DNA from 4 places in the Siminovitchia fortis genome. Region 1 is predicted to be linked to each of the others. Evidence: riboswitches for the same ligand, from Rfam matches in the RefSeq annotation. Region 1 holds a riboswitch; each other region holds the start of a gene.
What was found. A riboswitch is a leader RNA that binds a small molecule or an ion and turns the genes downstream of it on or off. The one in region 1 is predicted to bind S-adenosylmethionine.

Region 1 (4,994 bases):
GCTATTGGATACACTCGCAGCCTGCGGGGATGTGAACCGCAATGTGATGTGCAATCCGAATCCATATCAGTCGGAGATGCATGGAGAGGTATATGAATGGGCTAAAAGAATAAGTGAACATCTTTCTCCAAGAACCCGCGCTTATCATGAAATTTGGCTGGACGGTGAAAAGGTGGCAGACAGTACCGAGAGTGATGTGGAGATTGAACCTATTTATAGTCCCGTTTATTTGCCGCGGAAATTTAAAATCGGTGTTGCAGTGCCCCCTTCCAATGATGTAGATGTATTTTCGCAAGACTTGGGTTTCATTGCCATTTTGCAAGACGGACATTTGCAAGGCTTTAATGTCGCAGTCGGAGGAGGAATGGGAATGACTCACGGGGATACAGACACTTATCCTCAATTGGGTCGCGTCATTGGTTTTTGCTCCCCGGACCAGGTGGTGGATGTGGCTGAAAAAATAGTGACCATACAAAGGGATTATGGAAATCGCTCTGTAAGAAAAAATGCCCGTTTCAAGTATACGATAGATGCCAAGGGCATAGAGTGGCTGATCAATGAACTTCATGATCGTCTCGGCTGGGAGCTTCAGCCTGCCCGCCTATTTGAGTTCGAACATAACGGCGACCGGTATGGCTGGGTAAAGGGCATCAACAATAAATGGCATTTTACTTTGTTCATTGAAAACGGAAGAATCAAAGATCATGAAGAGTATAAACTGATGACCGGACTGTTGGAAATTGCAAAAATTCACCAAGGGGACTTCAGACTTACTCCAAACCAAAATTTGATCATTGGTAATATCGCGGAAGAAAATAAAGCCCAAGTGGAACAATTGATAAAAGCGTATGGACTGACAACTGGCAAACAGCATTCCGCATTGCGTAGAAATTCCATGGCCTGTGTTTCCTTGCCGACATGCGGGCTGGCCATGGCTGAATCGGAACGTTACTTGCCATCACTTCTTGATAAAATTGAGGGGATTTTAGATGAAGCAGGTCTGAGAGAGGAAGAAATTGTCGTACGTATGTCCGGATGTCCCAACGGCTGTTCACGGCCAGCCTTGGGAGAGATTGGATTCATTGGAAAAGCACCAGGAAAATATAACTTATACCTGGGCGCAGGTTTTTCCGGAAATCGGCTAAATAAGCTTTATCGTGAAAATATAGGTGAAAAAGAAATTTTGGAAGAGCTAAAGCCTATCATCCATCATTACGCAAAGGAACGTCAGGAAAATGAACATTTCGGAGATTTTGTGATCCGTACAGGTTATGTAAAAGAGGTCCATTCGGGATTGGATTTTCATGATTGATATAGATCATGAAATGGTCCCTGACACAAACAAAGGAAAAGTGGAGGTGGTTGTTCATGGGCTCGGCAGATAAGGAGCCGGACTCGTACTAATGGAAGACAGTTTATACTAAAGAGAAATAGATCCCGGAGAGGGCGGCTCTTTCGGGATCTATTGAATACAGACTTATTTTCCCCAAATTTCTTCAGCAATTTCAACAATGAATTTCAACTTTTCCCATTGCTGTTCTTCAGTCAGCTCATTTCCGTGATGGGTCGAAGCGAAGCCGCATTGCGGGCTCAGGCAGATTTGCTCAAGCGGAACATATTTAGAAGCTTCTTGTATTCGTGCCTTGATCGCTTCCTTGTCTTCCAATTCGCCGGATTTGGAAGTGACGACGCCGAGAACAACTCTTGGTCCGTCTTTTGGGATGTAGCGAAGCGGGTTGAAGTCTCCGGAGCGCTCATCATCATATTCAAGGAAGAAGCCGTCCACTTTCTCTTTGGCCAGCAGCGTCGGCGCAATCAGCTCATAGCTTCCTGAAAACATCCAGCTGGACCGATAGTTACCGCGGCATAAGTGTGTGGTTACGAATAAGTCTTCCGGTTTGTCCTCGAGCACGCCATTGATGACGCGCAAAGCCAGATCGATGTATTTTTCCCTTGTGAAGCCATTCTCATCAAATTTTCGATCCGGTGAAGACAGGCCTGCGATATAAACATCGTCCAGCTGGAGGTATCGCACTCCCGCATTATAGAATGCTTTGATAGTTTCCTTATATGCTTGAATAATATCGTTTGCGTAATCTTCGATATCGGGATAGATATCTTCATCGCGGATTCCTATATGGAACAGCTGATTTGGACTTGGGATCGTTTGTTTCGCAACAGCGCGCCCACCTACGATTTCATTGAATTCGATAAAATCTTTGATAAATGAGTGTTCAGGACTAAAGGAGATCTTACCTGTGTTGCGGACCCCGTATCTCTCGGTTTCCTTGTTGTGGAATTGATATCCCGATTCAGGTACGTATCCTTCAAGGCCGTTGAGTTCCTCCAAGAAGTCCAAATGCCACCATGTCCGGCGGAATTCGCCGTCTGTCACAAGTTCCAAGCCTGCATCGATTTGCTTATCGACAATGCGTTTGATTTCTTTGGTTTCTACTTCGCGCAATTGCTCAGCTGAGATTGTGCCTTCCTTGTAATCCTTTCTTGCTTGGACAAGGCTTTCTGGACGCAATAGGCTTCCTACGTGGTCTGCTCTGAACGGTACTGCGGTTGTTAAAGTCGTTGTCATTTTTGAATACCTTCTCTCTTTTGTAATATAAAAAAATTGAGGACCTTCTTGGATAAAAAGAAGGTCCTCAATAAATGAAAACAAACTTCTTATCTATTTGGAATTAGCACCATTTCCTTGAAAAAGGCTGGTTGCTGAGACTTCATCGGGCCAATCCCTCCGTCTCTCTGGATAAGAAAATCTGTATAAAGTTGTTTAATTAACTGATATTTTCTACTTTATTACAAGCTCTGAAGAAGTGCAAGAGCTTTTGTGAAAAAAGCCAGATGGGAACGCCAATGCCCTCATGATTGAAACTGAAACATATCCCGTAAATGAATTCGCGATATATTGTGATATGATATGAATATAACGAAATTAACGGATGGGGGAAAGCCGCATGAAATTGGTTTATGAAGGCAAAACGAAAACCGTATTTGAATTGGAAGATGGAAACTATTTATTAAAATTCAAAGATGATGTCACCGGGGAGGATGGAGTATTCGACCCGGGTGCCAACACAGTCGGCTTGACAATCGAAGGGGCAGGAAAGACGGGGCTTCGCCTTACTAAATTTTTCTTTGAACTTTTAGAGAAGAAGGGAATTCCGACCCATTTCGTTAATGCTAATATAGAAGACGCGACTATGACAGTAAAGCCGGCGGAGATGTTCGGCAATGGCTTGGAAGTGATTTGCCGTTACCGCGCGGTAGGAAGCTTCTTGCGCAGATACGGTATGTATGCGGAAGAAGGGCAGGAGCTGGACGGATTTGTTGAAGTGACTTTGAAGGATGATGCCCGCCAGGACCCGCCGATCAGTGAAGATGCATTGGCGATGCTTGGCATTTTGAGCCATGACGAATATAAAAGGCTGAAGGAACTGACAAGGGAAATCGGAGCGATTGTCAAAGCCGAACTTCTGGAAAAGGGGATCGACCTATACGATATAAAACTGGAATTCGGCAGAGCGGGCGACAACAAGGAAATCACTCTGATCGATGAAATTTCCGGAGGAAACATGAGAGCATACAAAAACGGAGAATACATTGAACCTTTGAAGCTCGGGGAATTGATTCTCAGCGAATAAATTAGATTTATTTTTTCCAAATTAATATGTCAAATATAATGTCGTATATAAGGAGGAGAAACAGTTGGATCAATTTATGAAAAGAGCTGTGGAATTGGCCGATGAGTCGGTAAAGGAAGGCGGGCAGCCGTTCGGGGCTGTTCTTGTAAAGGACGGGGAAATCATTTCTGAGGGCATCAATGAACTGCATCTGAAATACGATATAAGCGGCCATGCTGAACTCATTGCCATCCGGAAAGCCCAGGAGCAGCTGCAGACACTGGATTTAAGCGGCTATACGATGTATGCAAGCGGGGAGCCATGCCCCATGTGCATGACGGCTATTTATTTTTCAGGGATTGAAAAGGTCTATTATTGCGGGACTGTCGAAGACGCCAAAGCCGCCGGCCTTGGCAAATCAGTCTATGTTTATAATCAGTTGGCACTGCCCCGGGAAAAGCGGGATGTACATATGGTACATATGCCTTTGACGCAGGGAATGTCCAACCCGTTGGAAAACTGGACAGAAAAAGAAGGAAAGTAGACCGAAGGGAGTAGAGGCATGCGGATTGTTTCGTTGTGTCCAAGTAATACGGAGGTCATCGGTTATTTGGGGAAGGAAGGCATGCTTGTTGCCGTAGATGATTATTCCAATTGGCCTGAAAGTATTAAAGGATTGCCAAGGATAGGCCCGGACCTTACGGTTGACATGGATAAAGTGGAGGCCATGCAGCCTGATCTCGTCGTTGCCTCTCTCAGTGTACCGGGGATGGAGAAAAACATTTATGAATTGAGCAGGCGGGATATCCCACATATTATTCTCAACCCTAATTCTTTGGAAGAGATTGCCTGCGACATTGAAACGCTTGGGGAAGCACTCGGTTTTCCTGAGTTGGGGAAAGAGAGGGCTTCCCATTTCAGGGAAGAAATCCGGCAAAGAAAGATTGTCGCCCAAGGCAGGAATGAACATTTTACGATCTATTGGGAATGGTGGCCCAAACCCGTTTTCACGCCGGGAGGGCCCAATTGGCTGACGGAAATCAGTAAACTTGCGGGAGGCCGGAATATTTTTGAATCTGAGCCCCGGGCAAACGTTCAGACGGATTGGGATGACGTAGCCGAAAGAAACCCGGACCATATATGCATGGTCTGGGTAGGTATTGAAAAAGAAAAGGTCAGGCCGGAATTATTGAAAAAACGGCCAGGCTGGGAAAAGATCAAAGCAGTTCAAAACAATCAGGTGCATGTCCTTGGCGATTCCCTTTATTGCCGGCCGTCGCCGAGATTGTTATTAGGCTTGGATAAACTTATTGCTACATTGTCGGGTCAATCTCCTCTGCGGTAGAAGCTTTTGCCACAGGT
Region 2 (4,994 bases), on a different contig from region 1:
TTTATGGCCGTATGGGTGTCGATTCCATTGAAACACATTACATGGTTTTTAACTTGGTACTCGTCATGGTTGCAGCCTTTGTTCAATGCTGCCTGATTGCCGAGGAAAAAGAGAAGAACACATTGAGGGGATTGATGCTGTCACCGGCAACCACCGCAGAGATTCTATGCGGAAAAAGCTTATTATCTTTCCTTTTTACTATTTTTGTCATCGCATTAAGTGCTTTCTTATTAGATTATAGCCCTAAGAATATTGGAATTGTGGCTGTCGCAATCATTCTGTCATCGCTTTTTTATCTGGGCTTGGGGACATTATTAGGCCTGTATGCAAAATCGGTTATGGAGGCTTCCGTCCTGATTCTTCCATTCATGCTCGTTTTTTCATTCGGAACATTTATCAACGCATTGGCGGAAAAATATCCCATTTTAAAAGCAGCCGAATACCTGCCAAACGTCCAACTGCTTGAAATTGCGAAAAACGTGGAAAATAAAGCAGGCTTTACAGATATTCTATTAAACTTGGTGATTATCGTTATTTGGACCATTGTCATTTCCGCTCTGACCGTTGTGGTCTTTCGCAAGCGGATGGTGGATTAAAAATCAGAGGAGGCATTCAAGATGAAACAAGCATTAAAGCTTGTGATCGCAATGGCATTCGGAGCAGCCGTGGTTTTCGCCTTTAAAACTTTTCTTTAAATCAGTACCTAGGTGAGCTTCTTTAAAGGCCTCCTGTTGAAAGGAATCAACGGTAAGGAATGTGTAGCATTCCTTACCAAAGATCGCGCTATCCCTCCTATTTGGGCAGGTATGTGCGGCTTTCCTTACCGAAGATGCCGCCATCCCTCCTAATCGGGCAAGTATACACGGGATCCCTTACCGTAGATGCCGCTATCCCTTCTAATTGGGCAAGTATACACGGGATTCCTTACCGAAGATGCCGCCATCCCTCCTATTTGGGCAGGTATGCGCGGCATTCCTTACCGAAGATGCTGCAATCCTCGAACTTGGGCAAGAATCTTTATATTTTAAGCAAAGCAATACTCTCAGCGAAAATCTAATTCAATAAACCCCTGGCCACAATGTGAATTGCCCCCTTTAAGTTGTCCTTTTCACCTGACTACCAAAAGGGGAGCATAACACAAAAAATCAGAGGTTTTCCGTATTAATCATTCTTCTTCAATTCCGCACCAGTCAATAATGTGTGCAGCAAACACCTTCGCTGTCTCAATAACACTGTCGATTTCAACATATTCGTCCGGTCCGTGCATGTTCGAGCACCTTGGTCCAAACACAAGTCCAGGCTTGCCATAGTATTGGGTAAACCGTGCATCATTCCCGGCAGCACGTCCGGCAATTTCCACTTCTTTGCCCAATACGTCTTCCGCCGTCTTTTTAAAAGCTTGGACATACGGATCTTCAGGGGCCTGATTCCACGCCTCGGTTGTCCAGCCGTACCATTCCACTTCAGGCGGATTCTCTTCGAGCCATTCGTCGCCTTTTGCGGCTCCCTGAACCGTCTTTTCAATCAGTTCCTTGATTTCGGCGCGTGTCTCAGATGGGATGAAACCGATTCGGCATTCAAGTACTGCTTCACCTGGAACATTGGATGCCCAGTCTCCCCCTTTTAACGTACCAAGATTCATATGGACAGATTGGCCGGAACCTTTATGGAACAGCTCAAAATAAACCTCCTTAGCCCTCTTTTCAGCGAGCTCTTCAAGTGCATTGTAAACCTTGTACATTTTACTGATCGCATTCACGCCCAAATGCGCCATGCCCGCATGAGCTGTTTTGCCCAGCACCCTTACTCGGAAATACATGACCCCGGCATGAGCAACAGTCAATCTCAAAGCATGGGGCTCTGTCGCAATAAAACCGTCGGTTGTATATCCGGCTTCCAAACAGGAGAGTGTACCGCCTGCCCCCCCTGCTTCCTCTTCGATCACGCTTTGAAGCAGGACTTTGCCTTTCGGCTTGATTCCCAGGTCCAACAGCGCTTTCAAAGCGAACCAATTGGCCATAAGCCCGGCTTTCATATCTCCCGAGCCGCGCCCGTACAATTTATTGCCTACAATCTCGCCGCCCCATGGATCTTTTGTCCAATTTTCAACCGGTTCCGGTGAAACAACATCCATATGTCCATTTAACGTTAATGAAGGCGCATCGTCATTGCCTTCCCAAATGCCGATAATGTTCTTTCTGCCTTCAAACGGCAAATCAGAGCTGCTAAAAGCAGGATGGTTTTGGATCTTTTCATACTCAGGATGAACCTCGGCCACTTTCAATCCGATTTCTTCATACTTTTTCCTCATATATTCCGCCATAGCATTTTCGTCGCCGATCACGCTCGGAATTTGGACCGCCTTCACAATGGCTTCCACAAGTTCATCTTTATTTTCTTCAATATAGTCTTGGACCTTCTTCTTCGCATCAGTTGACACTTTGCTGCTCCTCCCTGCATTAAAGTATATATAATAAAAATAAAAAAACATATATTCATACATATTATAAATCATAATACAAAAAATAGTTAGTATTTTTCTTGTTTTTCCGGTATGGAAGAAAGGTCTATGAAAAAATTTCAAGGGGCCTTTGATCATAGATAGATCTGAAAAATGAACAGACAGTATTGACATTTCTTTTAGATAGGTATATTATCATTCTTAACAATTTCATTTGGAAATCTCTTATTGAGAGCGGTGGAGGGACTGGCCCTGTGAAACCCGGCAACCATTCTTGTTTTACCAAAACAGGAACAGGTGCTAAATCCTGCAAAATACTTTGTATTTTGAAAAATAAGAGAGTGCGTGATACTTTCGTGTATTTCCATGCCTCTCTGTGCGAGAGGCATTTTTTGATGCACAAGGGATTTCCATAAGGAATCTTGAAGGGAGGAACACGGAGGTACGATAAATAGAAATTGTATTGGCAATAAAAATAGGAAGATGATTAATAGCAGTAAACTCGACTAAAAAGATAAATATACATTGAAATGGGGAAGCAGCATGAAAAAGTGGGTATTATCCAGTTTAATTATTTTAATAATCGCCGCTCTTGCAGCATGCGGCGGTGGCAATAAAGAAGCAGCCGGCAGTAAAGGCGAAAAAGCGGAAGGCCTTCTTGACGACGGCAAACTGACGGTTGGTGTAACAGCCGGCCCGCACGAACAAGTTTTGGAAAAAGTAAAAGAGCTTGCAGCCAAGCAAGATTTGGATATCGAAGTCAAAGTGTTCACGGATTACATTATGCCGAATATCGCTTTAGATGAAAAAGAGTTGGATCTCAACTTATTCCAAACGATTCCTTATTTGGAGCAGTTTAATAAAGACCGGGACATGGATCTTGTCGAAGTAGGTAAAGCACTCACTTTTCCAATGGGGATTTACTCATCCAAAGTGAAAGACGTTAAAGATCTGCCAAAAGGGGCGAAGATTGGACTTCCTAACGATCCTACAAATGGAGGACGTGCCCTTGTTTTGTTTGAAAGTGCCGGATTAATTAAATTGAAAGAAGGCTCAGGGACTGCCCCGACTGTCAAGGATGTTGAAGAAAACGAAAACGATTATGAGTTAGTAGAATTGGAAGCCTCCCAGCTTCCCCGTCAATTGGAGGAGCTTGATGCAGCTGCCATCAATACGAACTTTGCGATTGAGCATGGACTTAAGCCTGCCAAAGATTCCATCTTTATTGAATCAAGCGACTCTCCATGGGTGAATGTTGCAGCGGCCAGGCCTGAATCAAAAGATGACGAAGCGATTCAAAAGTTTTGGGATGTTTACCGTTCTGATGAAGTGAAACAATATATTGATGAAACATTCGAAGGATCAGTCATTCCCTCTTGGTAAGAAAACTGAACCAGGCAGCCGTCACGGATTTTTGAAAATAAACATGAAGGAGCAATACACATGATAGAACTCGCGGGAATCTCTAAGACATTTCAAGGTAAACAAGGTCCGATTCACGCATTGAACAATGTATCGCTTTCTGTTAAAAAAGGTGAAATATATGGAGTCATCGGATACAGCGGCGCTGGAAAAAGTACATTGATCCGCTGCGTCAATTTATTGGAAAAACCTGACGCAGGTTCCGTAGTTGTAAAAGGGACAGATTTAACAAAACTGTCTACCAAAAAGCTTCGCGAAGCCCGCACCAACATCGGAATGATTTTTCAGGGATTTAACCTTTTAAAGACGGCCACTGTTTATGAAAATATTTCCATTCCACTGAAACTTTCCGGATTTAGCAAAAAAGAAGTGGAAGAAAGAGTCGTGAAGTACCTAAAAATAGTCGGCCTTGATGAAAAATATCATGCCTATCCTTCCGAACTTTCCGGCGGGCAAAAGCAGCGGGTGGCTATCGCCCGCGCGCTTGCTTTTGAACCCGAAATCCTTTTAAGCGACGAAGCGACCAGCGCTTTGGACCCGGATACGACGGAAGCCATTCTCGACCTGCTTTTGAAAATCAATAAAGATCTCGGTATTACCATTTTGCTCATCACACACGAAATGAACGTCATTCAGCGCATCTGTGACCGCGTAGCTGTAATGGAAAATGGTGAAGTCATTGAAGAAGGAGCAACAAAAGACATTTTCACCTCACCGTCGCACCAAACTACGAAGCGATTTGTAAGCAGCCTGTTTACTCATAAAATACCGGATGATCTTCTGGAAAAACTCAACCAGACCGGGCAGGTGTTCACCCTTTCCTTCTTCGGGGATTCAAGCGGCGAACCTGCTTTGGCGACTGTGACAAAGAAATTTGATATTTATCCGAATATCTTGTCAGGAAGCATTACCCATTTAAAGGATGAAACTTTCGGACAGCTGGTCGTCCATTTAAAAGGAGATACGGCCGAGATTCATAAAGCGGTCCGGTACCTGGAAAAAGACCAGGTTCATGTGGAAGGTGTGAATATAAGTGACAAAAATAAGCGAGTTTCTTGATAACTGGGGCACTGATATTTGGGAAGCCATCATCCAAACCTTCCAAATGGTT
Region 3 (4,994 bases), on a different contig from region 1:
GATCAGCGTTCCAAGGGGACGGTCCTGGATATAGGAAATTTGTCCATGAAGGATATTGGCACTCACGTTGAATTGTTTCAATGTCCCGGAGATGACTGCTTCCTCGGCAGATTCCCCCTGGAAAGTGATTTGTACAATTGGGCCTTTCCTTCCCGCCAATAGTCTTTCAGGCAGCTCCAGCGAATGGACGGTTCGGACAAATTGTTTGGCCAATGGGGTTTTGGGAGCAGCAAAAATGTCATACACCTCGCCAAGCTCAACAACTTTTCCATTTTCCATGACAGCCACCCGGTGGCAAACGTCCTGCACGACTTCCATTTCATGGGTGATCAGCACAACGGTAATTCCAAGGTTCTCATTGATTTTTTTCAACAGCTGTAAAATTGACTTTGTTGTCGTCGGATCCAGAGCCGATGTCGCTTCATCGCATAGGAGGACCTTCGGGTCGTTGGCAAGTGCCCTGGCAATGCCGACCCGCTGTTTCTGTCCTCCGGAAAGCTGGGCTGGATAGTGCCTGCTCCGATCGGAAAGCCCGACCATTTCCAAAAGCTCCGGCACCCGTTTTTGAATTTCCTCTTTCGTTTTTCCGGCTGCTTTTAAAGAAAAGGCCACATTATCAAAAACCGTCTTGGAACTGACTAAATGAAAATGTTGAAAAATCATTCCTATTTTTTGGCGCTCTTTACGCACTTCTTTGTCCGAAAGAGAAGTTAAATCTTTTCCATCAATGAGGATCTTCCCTTCTGTCGGCCTTTCCAGCAAATTCAAGCATCGGAGCAACGTACTTTTACCTGCGCCGCTGTAGCCGATAATGCCGAAAATCTCTCCTTGGCAGATGGTGAAGTTCACATCATCCACCGCTGTCACATCTTCGTACCGCTTTGTGACATGCTGAATGTCGATCATTTATTTGCCCTCCTTCCCCAATTGATATGGAGGTTTCACATACCCTTTAGCATTCTTGTTCGTGTAGTCCAAAAATTCGTCGGACCTATAGGCCTTTTCTAAGGCTTTTGCGAATGGTTTATCTACATCTTCTTTTCTCAACGTTACATAAATTAAATAGCTCTCAGGTGTTTTTTCAATTTCTACGGCTTCATCCAATTTCAACCCCGAAGCCAGTGCATAGTTTCCGTTAATGAAGGCAAAGTCGGTATCTCCCAATGAACGCGGCGTTTGTGCCGGATCAACCGGTTTGATTTTTAAATTAAGCTTATTATCGATAATATCTTTCTCTGAGACCGTTGTTGGCTCGGCATCTTCATTTATTTTAATCAGCCCAAAATCCTCAAGCATGTTAAGCGATCTTGCCAGGTTGGTCGGATCATTCGGCGTAGCAATTGTCGTACCTTCTTTGATATCATCCAGGGATGTATGCTTTTCAGAATAAAGACCAATTGGTGCAGTTGGCACTGCATATGGGGCCACTAAGTCCATATCGTGGTCTTTATTGAACTGCTTCAGGTAATTTCTATTTTGGAATAGGTTGGCATCAATTTCGCCTTCGTTTAGAGCAATGTTTGGTTGAATGTAATCGTTGAACTCGACGATTTTCACTTTGTAGCCCTCTTTTTCAAGGATGGGAATGACCCCTTCTTTTAACTGGTCACTGTATGGTCCCGCTGTTGCACCAATTGTAATTTCTTTCTTTTCCCCACTTGCCGACGAAGTGCCTCCGCAGGCCCCCAAAACGAATAAGCTAAGAATTAAAGTGATATATAGCAATGTTTTCTTCATGTCTTCATTCTCCCTTTTTAACGATGTGTTTTTTCTTTCCAATATTTTCGGATGAAAGGTGCTCTCCCCGATTCTTCTTTAAAGGCTGCATAAGCATCCGGATTTTTCTTGTAATAATTCTGATGCTCCTCTTCCGCTGGGAAGAATGGAGCCGCGGGCAGAATCTTAGTGACAATCGGACGATTGAATTTCCCGCTTGCTTCCAACCTCCTTTTTGACTCTTCCGCAAGGTGTCTTTGTTTTTCCGTATGATAAAAAATGGCAGTTTGATAGGAAGGTCCCCTGCTTCTGAATTGGCCTCCGGCATCTGTAGGATCAATCTGCTGCCAATATAAATCTAATAACTTTTCATATGGAAATAATCGGGAATCAAACAAAATTTGTACTGCTTCCACGTGGCCGGTTGTTCCGGTGCAAACCTCTTCGTACGTCGGGTTCACAATCGTCCCGCCGGTATAGCCGGAAATGACTTGCTCAATTCCAGGCTGTGAGTCAAATGGTTCGATCATGCACCAGAAGCAGCCTCCCGCAAATGTCGCACATTCAAGTTTTGACATGTTCACTTCTCCTCCAATAAAAAAGGCCCCTTGATCAACGCATAAATGCCTGAACCAACTAGCAAAGTTGCGTTGAAATCAAGAGGCCTCCGGTTGTCCGGTCAGCTTCCGTATATAAGATTTTTTTAAGTGACGTATGGCATCCAGCGCTAAAGGACCGTGTTGACTTTTCTTATGTCTCATGCCGGAAACCGCTGTTTTTCAATCCGATTGATCTGAACGATCTTCCCTTCATGCACTGTAATCTGCAATTCACCGAAACGCAAATTGCTCAGTGCTTCCACAATCACTTTCAGCTTCTCATTGTCCACTTTTTCCTTGACACCCATTCCCCTCATCTCCTTTGAAAGTAGTTCCGATATACAAGAAAAAGACCCCTTAACAATAAGAGGTCTCCGCTTTTTAAGAATATAAATCAAGCTTTGCCTCTTATATATCAGATTTGTAAAAAAATCTGCTGGAATTGGCACCGTTTGAATATGAAAAAATATTCAATGGTTGCCGAGGCTTCACTGGGCCAGTCCCTCCACCTCTCTGCATAAGAGTTATGAAAATATGAATTTGTAAATGTAAAATCTATTCTATTCGGAATGGAATGAATTGTCAACCGTATTTTGGTGATTTCTCAAATCAGGACATTGGTCATGCATCCATCAGGGATGATCGTCAAAATTTCCTATCAGATTCTCCGTAATATCCCCCACAACCGGAAGCTTTATCCGTTCCCGCTGATAAGCTTTGATCATAAGCACAATCCACAAGATGAATGTTGTCAAAGAAATAAGCGACTTCAATAGCCAGCCGACAAACGGAACATAGCCGACTCCCAAACCAAGAATCCACAGCGAGACAAAAAGGACAATTGACTGCATTGCATGGAATTTTACAAAAGGACTTTTCTTTTCCAATACAAAGAAAATGATGCCTGTGACAAACGTTCCGAGGTAGCATAGCAGCCCTGCAATATTCTCATCCAGGCCAGTGGATGATTTTGGCGGCACTTCGTTTCCACTGGATTCGATTTCATGTTTATCGTCCAAATTCCTTCCTCCTTTCATAGCTTCATTTGCTTTGAGTATAACAAATCGGACGATCGAAAACTAAGAAAAGTCAGACTTAAATTTCTAATTGCTTCCCCCTTTGCGAAAAATGGCAGGTGGCTGACAAAAACCATTGAAATAAGAATCAAAAAGAAAGCTTTCATAAAAAGGGGCAATTGTCTCAATAATTTTCCATAAACAAAGACGGAGAACGATTGATTATGTTATAATCTATGAAATTATTTTTATTGCAAGGGGTTGCTGGAAAATGGAGTCATGGATCAATATAAAAGACGGTGTGGTCCCTTCCGTATGTTCTTTGGACTGTCCCGATCAGTGCGGGCTGCTTGTCCATAAAAAGGACGGAAAAATTGTAAAAATCGACGGAGATCCGGATCACCCTGTGACAAAAGGGAGCATTTGCAACAAGGTTCGGAATATGGCTGAACGCCTGTATGATTCAAGCCGTTTGAAGACACCGTTAAAACGAGTAGGCCCCAAAGGGGAAGGCAAATTCGAACCAATCAGCTGGGACGAAGCGATTGAAACGATTGCAGGCCGCTGGAAACAATTGATTTCCGCAGAAGGGGCAGAGTCCATTCTTCCATACAGCTTTTATGGGAACATGGGCAGGATCCAATCAGAAGGTATGGACAGGCGTTTCTTCAACCGCCTCGGCGCCAGCCAGCTTGAGCAGACGATCTGCTCTTCGGCAGGAAGCGTCGGTTACAACTACACAATGGGCGGCGGCTTTGGTACCGACCCTGAGGATATGACGGAAACAAAGCTTTTCATTTTCTGGGGAATCAATGCAGCCAGCACAAACATGCACCAGGTAATGATTGCCCAAAAAGCTCGGAAAACAGGAGCAAAGCTCGTTGTCATTGATGTTCATAAAAATCAGACCGGGCGCATGGCGGATTGGTTCATTCCAATCCTTCCGGGAACAGACAGCGCTCTTGCACTCGGAATTATGCATATTTTATTTGAAGAAAACTTGGTGGACCGTGAATTTTTAAAGGAATATACAGTCGGTTATGAGGAACTTGAAAATCATGTGAAATCTTATGACCCAAAAACAGTGTCGGAAATTACTGGAGTACCCGTTGATGATATTTATAAACTCGCACGCATGTATGGCGAAATTTCCCCTTCCATGATCCGGATTGGGAACGGGCTGCAGCATCATGACAACGGCGGAATGATTGTCCGGACCATCTCCTGCCTCCCTGCCCTTACAGGGCAATGGCCGCTAAAAGGCGGCGGTGCCGTCAAATCAAACAGCGGATATTTGGCCTTTAATACAAGGGCGCTGCAACGGCCCGAACTTCGAAAAAAACAGGCTCGGACCATCAATATGATTCAATTGGCTGAAGCCCTGCACGAATCGGAGCAGCCGATCCGTTCGCTCTTCGTATATTGCAGCAACCCTGCCGTCGTTGCTCCAAATGCCGGAAAAGTTCGCAAAGGCCTGGTACGGGAAGATCTTTTTACAGTTGTACACGACCTGTTTCTGACAGAAACCGCAAAATATGCGGATATTGTATTGCCGGCAACTTCATCCTATGAAAATACTGATTTTTATACATCTTATTGGCATCAATATCTCCACTTGCAGGAGCCGGTCATTCCTCCCTATGGGGAAAGCAAGTCAAATTCC
Region 4 (4,994 bases), on a different contig from region 1:
TGCAACAAAATAGAGCGGTACGCAGGCAGGATCAGCGAGAGGATCATCCGCATGCCACATAATTTTAGGCAGCTCTTGCATGTATTCCTCCGGGCTGATCACATAGCTGATATTTTCAACGCCAAGCCTGTCAGCTGTCTCTTTTGCTACATCAATTTCGCTGAAGCCGTCGCGTTCAAACCCGACCGAGAATGTTTTAATGTTCGGATGGAACTGTTTAGCAATTGAAACGATGATGGAAGAATCGATTCCGCCGGAAAGGAATGAACCGACCGGCACATCACTGCGCATATGGATATTGACCGAGTCAAACAAAACATCCCTGATTTCCTTGATGAAATCTTCTTCGGGCTTATGCTGGACCGGCTTAAAGTTTGCTCTCCAGTAGCGGTTAATGTTCATGGATTCGCCCGGTTTTTTCGTAAAATAATGGCCGGGCTCAAGCTTCTTAATATGGCGGGTCATCGTTTCCGGCTCCGGAACAAACTGATAGGTCATATATTGCTGAAGAGCTTCGGTATTCAGTTCTTTTTTATCCATGGCAAGCAGGATGCTTTTCTTTTCTGATGCAAAAAACGAACGGTCTTCTTCCTCTATATAAAAGAAAGGCTTGATTCCAAACGGATCCCTTGCTCCGAACAATTCCTGTTCTTCCTTATCCCAAATCAAAAAGGCAAACATGCCGCGTAGTTTTTCCACGGCTTTTTCTTTTAAATCACTGAACAAAGCGATAATGACTTCAGTATCTGAGTCTGTTTCAAATGTGTATCCTTTTTTTGCCAGCTCTTCACGAAGCTCGACAAAGTTATATACTTCTCCATTAAAAATAATCCAATAGCGCTCGTTTTCATAAGAAAGCGGCTGGCTTCCGCTCTCAATATCGATGATGCTCAGCCTGCGGAAGCCGAACTGGACATATTCATCCTGAAAATATCCTTCATCATCAGGTCCGCGGTGAGTGATAATATTGTTCATTTGCTGAAACTTTTGGTCAGTCTTTGCTTCTTCTCTTGCATGATGATGCATGCACCCGATAAAACCGCACATGTAAGTGTCACCTACTTAATAAGATTCAAGCGTTGTGAGTATAATCTGCACACCTTTTTTATATTATCATTATTTGCCTCACTTTGGCAGTTTTATTGCGATAAATTTAGAAAAACGTAAGCGAACTCTGATTAGAAAAGTGGAAGATGTCTGATTAGCGGATTTTCGGAAGGCATTCCGGGTCTATGACTACCGAACATGCGGTCAAACCCGATACTCGGGAGGTATTGCGGGTCTATGCCTACCGAACATGCGATCAAACCTGATACTCGGAAGGCATTCCGGGGCTATGACTACCGAACATGCGATCAAACCTGATACTCGGGAGGCATTGCAGGTCTTTACTGCAAAAATAGGGGTACCCAAGAATTGCAAGCCTTCCATTCAAAAAGCGAAGATGCCGATCGCACCTTCGCCTTTTTCTTTAAATTGATGTAGAGCGGATCAGCGCCTCCGCTTTGTCCGTTCTTTCCCATGGCAGATCAATATCCGTACGGCCAAAATGGCCATATGCCGCTGTCTGGCGGTAAATCGGCCTGCGCAGATCGAGCATGAGGATGATGCCGGCCGGACGAAGGTCGAAGTTTTCCCTGATGGCCTTCACAAGCTTTTCTTCCGAAACTTTTCCTGTACCAAAAGTGTCGACCGAAATGGAAACAGGCTGCGCAACACCGATCGCATAGGCAAGCTGCACTTCGCATTTATCGGCAAGTCCTGCTGCTACAATGTTTTTGGCAACGTAGCGAGCAGCATAGGCAGCAGAGCGGTCAACTTTAGTGGGGTCCTTTCCTGAGAAAGCTCCTCCGCCATGGCGGGCATATCCGCCATACGTATCAACAATAATTTTTCTTCCTGTCAGCCCCGCATCACTTTGCGGGCCGCCGATTACAAAGCGTCCGGTCGGATTAATGAAGTATTTCGTTTCATCATCAAGCAGTTCCGCAGGCACGACAGGTTTGATGACATGTTCCTTAATATCCGCTTTGATCTGCTCAAGTTCGACTTCAGGGTGATGCTGAGTGGACAAAACGATCGTATCAATTCGCACCGGTTGGTTATTTTCGTCATATTCAATAGTGACTTGGGTTTTTCCATCAGGCCTTAAATAAGAAAGAATGGATTCTTTCCGCACATGGGCCAGCCTTCTTGAAAGTTTATGAGAAAGTGAAATAGGCAGCGGCATAAGCTCCTCGGTCTCATTGCACGCAAAACCGAACATGAGGCCCTGGTCCCCTGCACCGATCGCCTCGATTTCCTCTTCGCTCATATTCCCCTCTCTTGCTTCAAGAGCCGTGTTCACTCCTGCTGCTATATCAGGAGACTGCTCGTCGATGGATGTGATGACCGCACACGTTTCAGCATCAAATCCATATTTCGCACGTGTATAACCGATTTCTTTAATTGTGTCACGGACAATCTTCGGAATATCCACGTAAGTCGTCGTCGTAATTTCTCCGGCAACGAGCACCAGCCCTGTAGTCACGGATGTTTCACAGGCAACCCGGGCATTGGGATCTTCTTTAAGAATCGCATCCAATATCGCATCAGATATTTGATCACAAATCTTATCCGGATGTCCTTCTGTAACAGACTCTGAGGTAAATAAATGCCGAATTTTAGACATCAAAGCTCCTCCTTTTGGTGCGTGTTCAAAAAGCTGCCAAACAAGCCAACAAAGAGATTCGCCGCTCATCATTTGGATTTTTTGAACAACCTCTTTTACAGTGATAAAATAATTTTATACATTCAACGGTACTCTGTCCTTTTTATAGAAGCACATTTGATTAAAATAAAAAACCTTTCCTGACATGAAGTTGAGGAAAGGTTTAGTTGATGTGTTCCGAGCCTTTCACTCTTATCGCCCAAGGCTTTTCGCCTTGCTACAGGTAAGCACCTTTCCGTCTGCAAAGCAGGACGGCAGGTTGCCGGGCTTCAAAGGACCTGTTTCCTCCGCCATCTCAGGATAAGAGTATCCGTTCAACTCAAAATCATAACTTACATCATAAATCAATGTCAACCGGGAAAGTTAAGAAATAGGCTTATTTTTACCATTCCCTTCAAAAATAAAATCCATTTAGTCAAATCCTGTTCAAGAAATAATGCAAAATTAGTATAGACTAATCAATTAAATGTGTTATACTATTTCTCAAGTAAACGTAAAGTTAAATATTTAAACAAAGGAAGGGTAAACATATGAGTTCAGTAGGCATCAAAAGCGAATTAGCGCAATTATTGAACGGACAGAACGTTCATACGCAGTTATCAGTACCACAGCTTGTCGAGAAGGTCCTGAGCCGTAAAGAAGGGGTTCTGACAACTTCTGGTGCCGTTCGTGCCGAAACTGGTAAATATACAGGCCGCTCCCCTGAAGACAAATTCATCGTTGATGAACCGTCTGTCACAGACAAGATCGATTGGGGTTCTGTGAACCAGCCGATTTCATCTGAGGTATTTGAAAAACTGTATTCAAAAGTTGTTTCCTACTTACAGGAAAGGGAAGAAATCTTCGTATTTAAAGGATTTGCAGGTGCTGATGAAAAATACCGCCTGCCGATTCAGGTCATCAACGAATATGCCTGGCACAACTTGTTTGCCCACCAATTGTTCATCCGCCCTACCGGCGAAGAATTGGCTGACCATGAATCGAAATTCACTGTCATCTCTGCACCCGGGTTTAAAGCAGATCCTGCAGTTGACGGTACAAAATCAGAAACATTCATCATCGTCTCATTCGAGCGCCGTATCGTATTGATCGGCGGTACAGAATATGCAGGCGAAATGAAAAAATCCATTTTCTCCGTCATGAACTACGAACTTCCGGAGGCGGATATTTTATCCATGCACTGCTCCGCGAACGTTGGCGCTGAAGGCGATGTCGCCCTCTTCTTCGGACTGTCCGGAACAGGTAAAACAACCCTTTCAGCCGATCCGAACCGCCGCTTGATCGGCGATGACGAGCACGGCTGGTCTCCAAACGGCGTTTTTAACGTCGAAGGCGGATGCTATGCAAAAACAGCAGGATTATCTTACGAAAAAGAACCGCAAATCTATAATGCCATCACATTCGGCTCTGTTTTGGAAAATGTCATTGTCGATCCGGAATCACGCGAGCCTCTTTATGATGACACATCACTGACTGAAAATACAAGGGCTGCATACCCAATCCAAGCCATCGACAATATCGTGGAACCAAGCATTGCGGGACATCCATCTGTCATCGTATTCTTGACAGCTGACGCATTCGGAGTATTGCCTCCAATCAGCAAGCTGACAAAAGAGCAGGCAATGTACCACTTCCTTAGCGGTTTCACATCCAAGCTTGCCGGAACAGAGCGCGGAGTCACTTCACCTGAAGCAACATTCTCCACATGCTTCGGTGCACCGTTCCTGCCTCTTCCTGCAGCACGTTATGCAGAAATGCTCGGTAAGAAAATCGATGAGCACGGCGTTCAAGTTTTCCTCGTCAACACTGGCTGGACCGGGGGCTCATACGGCGTAGGCAAGAGAATGAATCTTGCTTACACTCGTGCCATGGTTCAGGCTGCTTTAAACGGCGAGCTTGATAACGTGGAAACAGCGAAAGATGAAGTATTCGGCCTTTCCATTCCGCTTCACGTACCAGGTGTACCTGACGAAGTATTGCAGCCGATCAAAACATGGGACGACAAAGATGCATACAGAGCAAAAGCAAAAGAACTTGCAGGAAAATTCAAAGATAACTTCAAAAAGTTTGACCATGTCGACAAATCCATCGCTGAACTGGGTGGGCCGGCTGTGAAATAAAATAAAATAAAAGTCAACTGCACCTTCAATTGTGCCTACAATAAAAGGTGCGGTTTTTTTATGTCGGATTGGTAATACTTTTAACACAATTTCAGGAGTCACAAACCACTGGAAAAGTTATAATAAATATTAAATGAGCTTTAAAACTTAACATTCAGGCCCGG

Region 2: it holds a riboswitch for S-adenosylmethionine, as region 1 does, so the genes downstream of both, FS666_RS05300 (MetQ/NlpA family ABC transporter substrate-binding protein) here and FS666_RS02965 (5-methyltetrahydropteroyltriglutamate--homocysteine S-methyltransferase) in region 1, are expected to answer to the same signal.
Region 3: it holds a riboswitch for S-adenosylmethionine, as region 1 does, so the genes downstream of both, FS666_RS08605 (YezD family protein) here and FS666_RS02965 (5-methyltetrahydropteroyltriglutamate--homocysteine S-methyltransferase) in region 1, are expected to answer to the same signal.
Region 4: it holds a riboswitch for S-adenosylmethionine, as region 1 does, so the genes downstream of both, metK (methionine adenosyltransferase) here and FS666_RS02965 (5-methyltetrahydropteroyltriglutamate--homocysteine S-methyltransferase) in region 1, are expected to answer to the same signal.

What each region holds. Positions count from the first base shown of each region.
Region 1 covers NZ_VEKZ01000005.1:14,737-19,730, reverse strand. Annotated here, with positions in the region: gene cysI (assimilatory sulfite reductase (NADPH) hemoprotein subunit) at 1-1,312, shown strand, start outside; gene FS666_RS02965 (5-methyltetrahydropteroyltriglutamate--homocysteine S-methyltransferase) at 1,478-2,587, opposite strand; SAM riboswitch class I at 2,674-2,765, opposite strand; gene FS666_RS02960 (phosphoribosylaminoimidazolesuccinocarboxamide synthase) at 2,967-3,653, shown strand; gene FS666_RS02955 (nucleoside deaminase) at 3,718-4,176, shown strand; gene FS666_RS02950 (cobalamin-binding protein) at 4,195-4,977, shown strand.
Region 2 covers NZ_VEKZ01000010.1:7,173-12,166, forward strand. Annotated here, with positions in the region: gene FS666_RS05290 (ABC transporter permease) at 1-596, shown strand, start outside; gene FS666_RS05295 (ArgE/DapE family deacylase) at 1,166-2,440, opposite strand; SAM riboswitch class I at 2,684-2,801, shown strand; gene FS666_RS05300 (MetQ/NlpA family ABC transporter substrate-binding protein) at 3,005-3,844, shown strand; gene FS666_RS05305 (methionine ABC transporter ATP-binding protein) at 3,905-4,942, shown strand; gene FS666_RS05310 (methionine ABC transporter permease) at 4,917-4,994, shown strand, end outside.
Region 3 covers NZ_VEKZ01000019.1:42,111-47,104, reverse strand. Annotated here, with positions in the region: gene FS666_RS08620 (methionine ABC transporter ATP-binding protein) at 1-906, opposite strand, end outside; gene FS666_RS08615 (MetQ/NlpA family ABC transporter substrate-binding protein) at 907-1,737, opposite strand; gene msrA (peptide-methionine (S)-S-oxide reductase MsrA) at 1,755-2,294, opposite strand; gene FS666_RS08605 (YezD family protein) at 2,474-2,623, opposite strand; SAM riboswitch class I at 2,721-2,839, opposite strand; gene FS666_RS08600 (DUF4870 domain-containing protein) at 2,948-3,334, opposite strand; gene FS666_RS08595 (molybdopterin oxidoreductase family protein) at 3,603-4,994, shown strand, end outside.
Region 4 covers NZ_VEKZ01000045.1:2,958-7,951, reverse strand. Annotated here, with positions in the region: gene asnB (asparagine synthase (glutamine-hydrolyzing)) at 1-1,047, opposite strand, end outside; gene metK (methionine adenosyltransferase) at 1,472-2,671, opposite strand; SAM riboswitch class I at 2,900-3,017, opposite strand; gene pckA (phosphoenolpyruvate carboxykinase (ATP)) at 3,241-4,830, shown strand.